Regions from separate parts of the Actinomadura luteofluorescens genome, predicted to be linked through region 3. Evidence: riboswitches for the same ligand, from Rfam matches in the RefSeq annotation. Region 3 holds a riboswitch; each other region holds the start of a gene.

The links. Region 3 has a riboswitch for thiamine pyrophosphate ahead of BJY14_RS20525 (purine-cytosine permease family protein). Riboswitches for the same ligand answer to the same signal wherever they lie in the genome.
Region 1: it holds a riboswitch for thiamine pyrophosphate, as region 3 does, so the genes downstream of both, thiO (glycine oxidase ThiO) here and BJY14_RS20525 (purine-cytosine permease family protein) in region 3, are expected to answer to the same signal.
Region 2: it holds a riboswitch for thiamine pyrophosphate, as region 3 does, so the genes downstream of both, thiC (phosphomethylpyrimidine synthase ThiC) here and BJY14_RS20525 (purine-cytosine permease family protein) in region 3, are expected to answer to the same signal.

The regions. Positions count from the first base shown of each region.
Region 1 covers NZ_JACCBA010000001.1:1,605,166-1,607,357, reverse strand. Annotated here, with positions in the region: gene BJY14_RS07180 (thiazole synthase) at 1-13, opposite strand, end outside; gene thiS (sulfur carrier protein ThiS) at 16-216, opposite strand; gene thiO (glycine oxidase ThiO) at 213-1,340, opposite strand; TPP riboswitch at 1,330-1,443, opposite strand; gene BJY14_RS07165 (NAD(P)/FAD-dependent oxidoreductase) at 1,550-2,192, shown strand, end outside.
Region 2 covers NZ_JACCBA010000001.1:9,344,131-9,346,322, forward strand. Annotated here, with positions in the region: gene thiC (phosphomethylpyrimidine synthase ThiC) at 1-1,033, opposite strand, end outside; TPP riboswitch at 1,029-1,142, opposite strand; gene BJY14_RS42945 (hypothetical protein) at 1,192-2,151, opposite strand.
Region 3 covers NZ_JACCBA010000001.1:4,434,674-4,436,865, forward strand. Annotated here, with positions in the region: gene BJY14_RS20525 (purine-cytosine permease family protein) at 46-1,392, opposite strand; TPP riboswitch at 1,387-1,503, opposite strand; gene BJY14_RS20530 (rhodanese-like domain-containing protein) at 1,578-1,913, opposite strand; gene BJY14_RS20535 (SSI family serine proteinase inhibitor) at 2,117-2,192, shown strand, end outside.

The DNA of each region.
Region 1 (2,192 bases), 2.8 Mb from region 3:
CGGTGTCGTTCATCCTCAGCCTCCCTGGACCGCGGTCAGCACTTCGATGCGGTCGGCGTCCCGCAGGGGCGTGGCCTCCCACTGCGAGCGCCGGACGACCTCGTCGTTCAGCGCCGCGGCCACGCCCGTCGCCGCGGCCGTGACGGACGCGACGACCTCGGCCACGCTCGCGCCGTCGGGCAGCTCGCGCGGCTCACCGTTGACGATCACCTTCATGCGCTCACCTCGGGGGAGAAGCGGTCGGGGGCGAACGGCCCGGCGACCTCGGGGACGGGCCCGTCCAGCAGCATCGCGGACAGGATGTCGGCGCTCACGGGCGTGAGCAGGATGCCGTTGCGGAAGTGCCCCGTGCCCACGAGCAGCCCGGGCAGCGCGGTCGGCCCCATCACGGGCGCGTTGTCGGGGGAGCCGGGCCGCAGCCCGGCGGTGACCTCCGCGAACTCCAGCTCGGTGATGCCCGGCAGCAGCTCGCGGGCGTCGCGCAGCAGCTCCCAGAGCCCGCCGGCGGTGACCCGCGTGTCGAAGCCCAGCTCCTCCTGCGTGGCGCCGAGGACGATCTCGCCGTCCGCGCGCGGCACCAGGTAGACCGACGAGCCCCGGACGAGGCCGCGGGTCGGGCGCCGCAGGAAGGGCGCGCGGGTGCGCAGCCGGATCACCTGGCCCTTGACCGGGCGGACGGGTGGAACGGTCCCGGGAGGCAGGCCGCCGAGGTCGCCCGACCACGGCCCCGCGGCCAGCAGCACCCGGTCCGCGCGGATCACGGTGCCGTCGTCCAGGCCCACGCCGGCGGCGGCGTCGTTCTCGACGACGAGGCGCTCGGCCCGCCGCCGCACGAGCCGGACCCCCAGCCGCTCGCACGCCGCCAGCAGCGCCGGGGCGAGCCTGCGGGGGTCGACCGAGCCGTCCTCGGGGGCGAGCAGGCCGCCGCGCACGCCGGGCGCGAGCATCGGCTCCAGCCGCCGGCACTCGCGGCGGGTGAGCGCCTCGACGGGGATGCCCAGGCTCTCCTGGAAGCGGCGCAGGTCGTCCAGGTGCCGCAGGTCGTCGGAGTCGAACGCGACCTCGATGATCCCGTCGGTGCGGTAGCCGGTCTCCAGGCCGGTCAGTTCCTCCAGTTCGGCGACGAACGCGCCGTACCGGTCGCGGGAGGCGAGGCCGAGTCGCAGCAGCGGCTCCTCGCCGTAGGTCAGCTCGCTGACCGGGGTGAGCATGCCCGCCGCCACCGAGGAGGCCCCGGACGCGGGCGCGGGGTCGACGAGGGTGACGGCGGCCCCGCCGGCGGCGGTGCGCCAGGCGGTGGCGAGGCCGACCACCCCGGCGCCGATGATGACGATCTGCATGCGCGCTCCCTTCGCCGGCATGATCCGGATCAGGTCGTGGCGGTCGGCGGCCCGTTCAGCCGCCCTCTCAGCCCGGTCGCACCGGACTCCCGCGCTCTGTGCTGTTCTGCTGTGCCGTTCTGCTGGCCCCCACCTTACGACCTCGGGGAACCGGGCAACTGCCTGGACACCTGTCCACTCCCGGATCGCCGCCCGTTAGGGTGACCTCCATGGAGAGGGTCATCGTCGTGGGTGGCGGGCTGGCCGGCGTGCGCGCCGTGGAGGCCCTGCGGAGCAAGGGGTACGAGGGCGCGCTGACCCTCGTGTCGGCGGAGCGGCACCGGCCCTACGACCGGCCGCCGCTGTCGAAGGCCGTCCTCGCGGGCGAGTCCGACGACACGACCGTGGACGCCGACTGGGACGCGCTGCGCTGCGAGCTGCTGCTCGGCGAGCGCGCCACCGGCCTGCGGCTGGACGGGCCCGGACGCGGCGGAACGGTGGCGTCCACGGCGGGCGGGCTGCCCTTCGACGGGCTGGTGATCGCGACCGGCGCCGCCCCGATCACGCTGCCGGGGGAGGGGCGCCAGCATGTGCTGCGCACGATCGACGAGGCGCGCGACCTGCGCGCCCGGCTCACCCCCGGCGCCCGCATCGTGATCGTCGGCGCGGGCTGGATCGGCGCCGAGGTCGCCACCGCCGCGGCCCGCCGGGGCTGCGCTGTCACCGTCGTGGAGGCGGCCGACACCCCGCTGGCGGGCGCGCTCGGCCCCGAGGCCGGCGCGCTCACCGCCCCCTGGTACGCCGAGGCGGGCGTCGAGCTGCGGACCGGGGTCAAGGTCGCGGAGGTGCGCGACGGCGGCCTCGCCCTCGCCG
Region 2 (2,192 bases), 4.9 Mb from region 3:
AGCCGGGACGCAGCCCGTCCCCGAGCGACCAGGTCACGTCGTAGGCGGCGAAGATCTCGCACAGCTCCTCGAAGCGGGTGTAGAGGAAGTTCTCCTCGTGGTGCGCCAGGCACCACGCCGCCATGATCGATCCGCCCCGCGACACGATCCCGGTCTTGCGCCGCGCCGTCAGCGGCACGTAGGACAGCAGCACCCCGGCGTGGACGGTCATGTAGTCCACGCCCTGCTCCGCCTGCTCGATCACGGTGTCGCGGAAGACCTCGTAGGTGAGCTCCGCCGGGTCGCCGCCGACCTTCTCGACCGCCTGGTACAGCGGGACGGTCCCGACCGGCACGGGCGAGTTGCGCAGGATCCACTCGCGCGTGGTGTGGATGTCGCGGCCCGTCGACAGGTCCATGATCGTGTCGGCGCCCCAGCGGGTCGCCCACGTCATCTTCTCGACCTCGTCCTCGATCGAGGACGCGACGGCCGAGTTGCCGATGTTGGCGTTGACCTTCACCAGGAAGTTGCGCCCGATCACCATCGGCTCGATCTCGGGATGGTTGACGTTGGCGGGCAGCACCGCGCGCCCGGCGGCCAGCTCGTCCCGGACGAACTCCGGGGACACGCCCTCGCGCAGCGCGGCGAACTCCATCTCCGGCGTGATCTCCCCGCGCCGCGCGTGGGCGCGCTGCGTGACCGCGCCGCCGGTGGCGCGCCGCGGCCGCCTCGGCAGGGCGTCCTCGCCGTCGGCCAGGGGGAGGCCGCCCGCGCCCGCGGGGGGCGACGAGCGGCGCCCGTCGTCCTCGGGGCGCGCCGCCCGCCCCTCGTAGGGGGCGGTGTCGCCGCGCTCGGCGATCCAGGACTCCCGCAGCGGCGGCAGGCCCCTGCGTACGTCGGTCTCCTTCCCAGGATCGGTGTACGGCCCGGACGTGTCGTACAGGACGACGACGTCGCCGCTGGTCAGCGGCACCTCCCGCATCGGGACCCGGACATCCGGGCGCGAGCCCTGGAGGTAGGTCTTGCGGGCAGCTGGAACCACAGGTTCGGTCATGACGACTCGATCTCTCCCTACGCCGGCATTACCCGGTCAGGTTCATGCGGTCAGCGGCCGTCCCAGCCGCTATCTCAGCCCGGTTCGCCGGGCCCCCGCGATCTGTCGCCACGACGTTAACCCGGGCCGCCCCGGTTGCCGCAACCGCCGGCCATGGGCTAGAACGCGCCCGCGCGGAGCGCGGCGGGCAGGGCCAGGACCAGGGTGCGCAGGGGGTCCGGGGCGGACGGCGATCGCTCCAGCTCGACCCGGGCCTCGGCGTCGCCGCCGTCACCGCCGCCGATCCGCAGCGTGGCCGAGCGGCGGCCGTCGATGCCGGTGACGACGTGGCCGTCGCCGGTCGCGCGGGTGCTGCCGAGGAGCATCCCGCCGGCGGTGTGGAAGGACGGCTCGCGCGGGCCGCGCACGAACCCGAGGGGGCGGCCGGCCGCGTCGAGGACGCGCACGCGGTCGCGGCCCGGCAGCCGGGACGGGCCGCGGACCACCAGCAGCGCGGCGGCGTGGGGGTCGCGCAGCACGGTGGTCCGGCTGCCGCGCCGGCGGCAGGCCACCGCGAGGACCGTGCCGCCGCGCCGGTCGCGGTACCGGCCCCTGTCGTCCACGACGAGGTGGCGGGCCCGGGCCAGGGCGCCGTCGGCGGGCGGCGGCACCTCCTCGCCCTCGTCGTCGACGACGCGCCAGGCGGCGCCGAGGGCGTCCGCGGCCGCGCTCCGCACGGCCGGGAGCCACCCGGACGGGAGCGACCCGCTGTTCAGCAGGGTCACCGCCCTTCCGTCGACTTCGGCGACGGTCTCGACGCCCGGCGCCTGCTCCGGGTCGAGCCAGAGCGTCCAGACGGGGTCGCCGACGGGCCACCTGATCCCCATCGCTTCCACGGCGGCGGCCGGGACGGCCGCCCTTCGCCTGCCGCGGCGCAGGGCCACCCCCTTCTCGCCGATGGTCACGATGAGGCGGGTCCGGTGGATCCGGGCCGCCCAGAGGACGGCGGCCAGGCCGGCGAGCAGGCAGCCGCCGCCGGAGAGCGGCAGGACCTGGCGGGCCTCGTCCGGCTCGAACAGTCCGCTGCCGGGACGGGTCGCCAGTACGAGGGCCGCGCCGGCCGCCAGCGCTGCGAGCATGACGCGGAAAGGCCATCGGTACGCGTGCGCGCCGAGCGTCA
Region 3 (2,192 bases):
ATGCCGCCGGGCAACTTGCGCCGAAACTTGCCTTCGACCCAAACCTTACCGTCTGGTAAGCCTCCCGATGAGCAGGGCCGCGACCCCTGCGACCAGGAACGACAGCAGCGAGGCGCTCATCCACGTCTGCGGCGTGAAGTGCAGCGCGTCCCGGACGTCCGACCAGAACCCGGCCCAGCGGGCGACCGTTCCCGGGTTGACGAGCTGGTAGACGACGAACCCCGCCGCCCATGCCGCGATCATGCCCCAGCGGGACGGCGCGGTCCGCGAGACGTCCCATCCGCCCGCCCGGCGGCGGCCGAGGAAGAAGTCGGCGGCGAGCACGCCGAGCATCGGCACGAACACCGACCCGATCAGCGACAGGAAGCCCGCGTAGTCACCGATGTCCAGGACCAGCGCGAGCACGGTGATGCCGATGCCGAGCGCCACGCTCAGCACCCGGCGGTCGGCCCGGGGGAACAGGTTCTGGATCGACACCGCCGTGGAGTAGGTGTCGGCGAACGACTGGTCGGCCTCCCGCAGCACGAACACCGCGAAGAACACCACGCCCAGCGAGGCGCCGAGGAACGGGTCGAAGATCCTTTCCGAATCGCCCGCGACCAGCGCCAGCGCGAGCAGCCCGAGGACGTAGGCGACGATCTGCGTGACGGAGTAGCCGACGGCCGCGGCTCCGAACGCCCCGCGCTCGGTGCGCGCGTGCCGGGTGTAGTCGGCGGCGACCGGGACCCAGGAGATCGACACGGCCAGCGCGGCGTCGGCGCCGAGCCAGAACCCGCCCCACGAGCCCTGCGTCAGGTCGGGCAGCGGCTCCTGGACGAGCCGGACGTAGAAGTACACGAGCGCGATCGCCACCGCGACGGTCACGTAGCGGCGCAGCAGCCGCACCGAGCCGAGCGGCCAGACCGTCAGCACGGTCGTGATCGCGCCGGCGGCGACCACGTAGCCCCAGCGCGGGACGCCGTCCCACAGCTCGCGGGCGGCGTCGGCGATGACGATCAGCTCGAACGTCCCCCACCCGATCAGCTGGGCGATGTTGAGGACGGTCGGCGCGTACGACAGCCGCGCCCCGAACAGGCCGCGCAGCAGCACCATCGCGGGCTGCCCGGTGCGCGCCCCGGGCACGGCGGCGAGCCCGAGCATCAGCCCGCCGAGGGCCGTCCCGACGGCCATCGCGACGATGCCCGCCATGATCGAGATCGTCGGCCGGCCGTCGGCGTCCGGCGCGAGGACGGTGTAGGCGCCGGAGAAGGCCAGGAGGCTGACGCCGAGGTTCCCCCAGAAGGCGCTCTGGTCCCAGAATCCGAGGACCTTGGGGGCGGGCTCGTCGAGGGTGAAGGGGACCTCGTCGCGGGCGCGCTCGCCCTCAGGGCGCTTTTCGACATCGGACGTCACGGGACGCACACTCCCTACGCCGGCATTACCCGGACAGGTTCATGCGGTCGGCGACGCCTCGGAGGCCGCCCTCTCAGCCCGGCTCTGGCCCGAGCTCCCGCGGTTATCGGTCAGGCCCGATCGTACAACCGCCCGTCATCCCCCAAAAGAGGGCATCCGGGTCAGATCACTCGGCGTCCGCCCGATCAGGCGACATAGGGCGGGCCGTCCCCCGCGCCCTCCATCGGGCGCCCGGCGCCGGCCCACCCGTGCATGCCGTCGTCGACGTTCCTCGCCAGCCACCCCGCCTGGTTCAGCGCGGACGTGACCTGCGCGGACCGCGCCCCGGAACGGCAGATCACGTAGACCTCCCGGTCGCGCGGGACCTCCCCGGCGCGGTCGCCGAGCTGGCGCATGGGGATGTGGACCGCCGCGGGCGCGTGGCCCGCGTCCCACTCGTCCTGTTCCCGGACGTCCAGCAGGTAGCCGTCCTGCGGAACGTCCGCGGCGACAACGGCCGGTACGTCTTCCCCGAAATTCATCACACCCCCCATGGAACCGCGCGAAGCCCCCCTGCGTCGAATCACGCATGCGGTATCGGACGCTCCTTTTCGCAGCGCCCGGGCTGGCCATGCTCCTGTCCACGGCCGCCTGCGGCGACGAACAGGCAAACGGAAACTCCGCCGGAGGGCCTTCGGGCACGACGTCCCTGCAGCCGTCCGGCTCACCGGCGGACACACTCACCGTGCAGGTCAAGGCCTCCAAGGAGGCGCCCGCCAAGACCTGGCGGCTGACCTGCGAACCGCCCGGCGGCGACCATC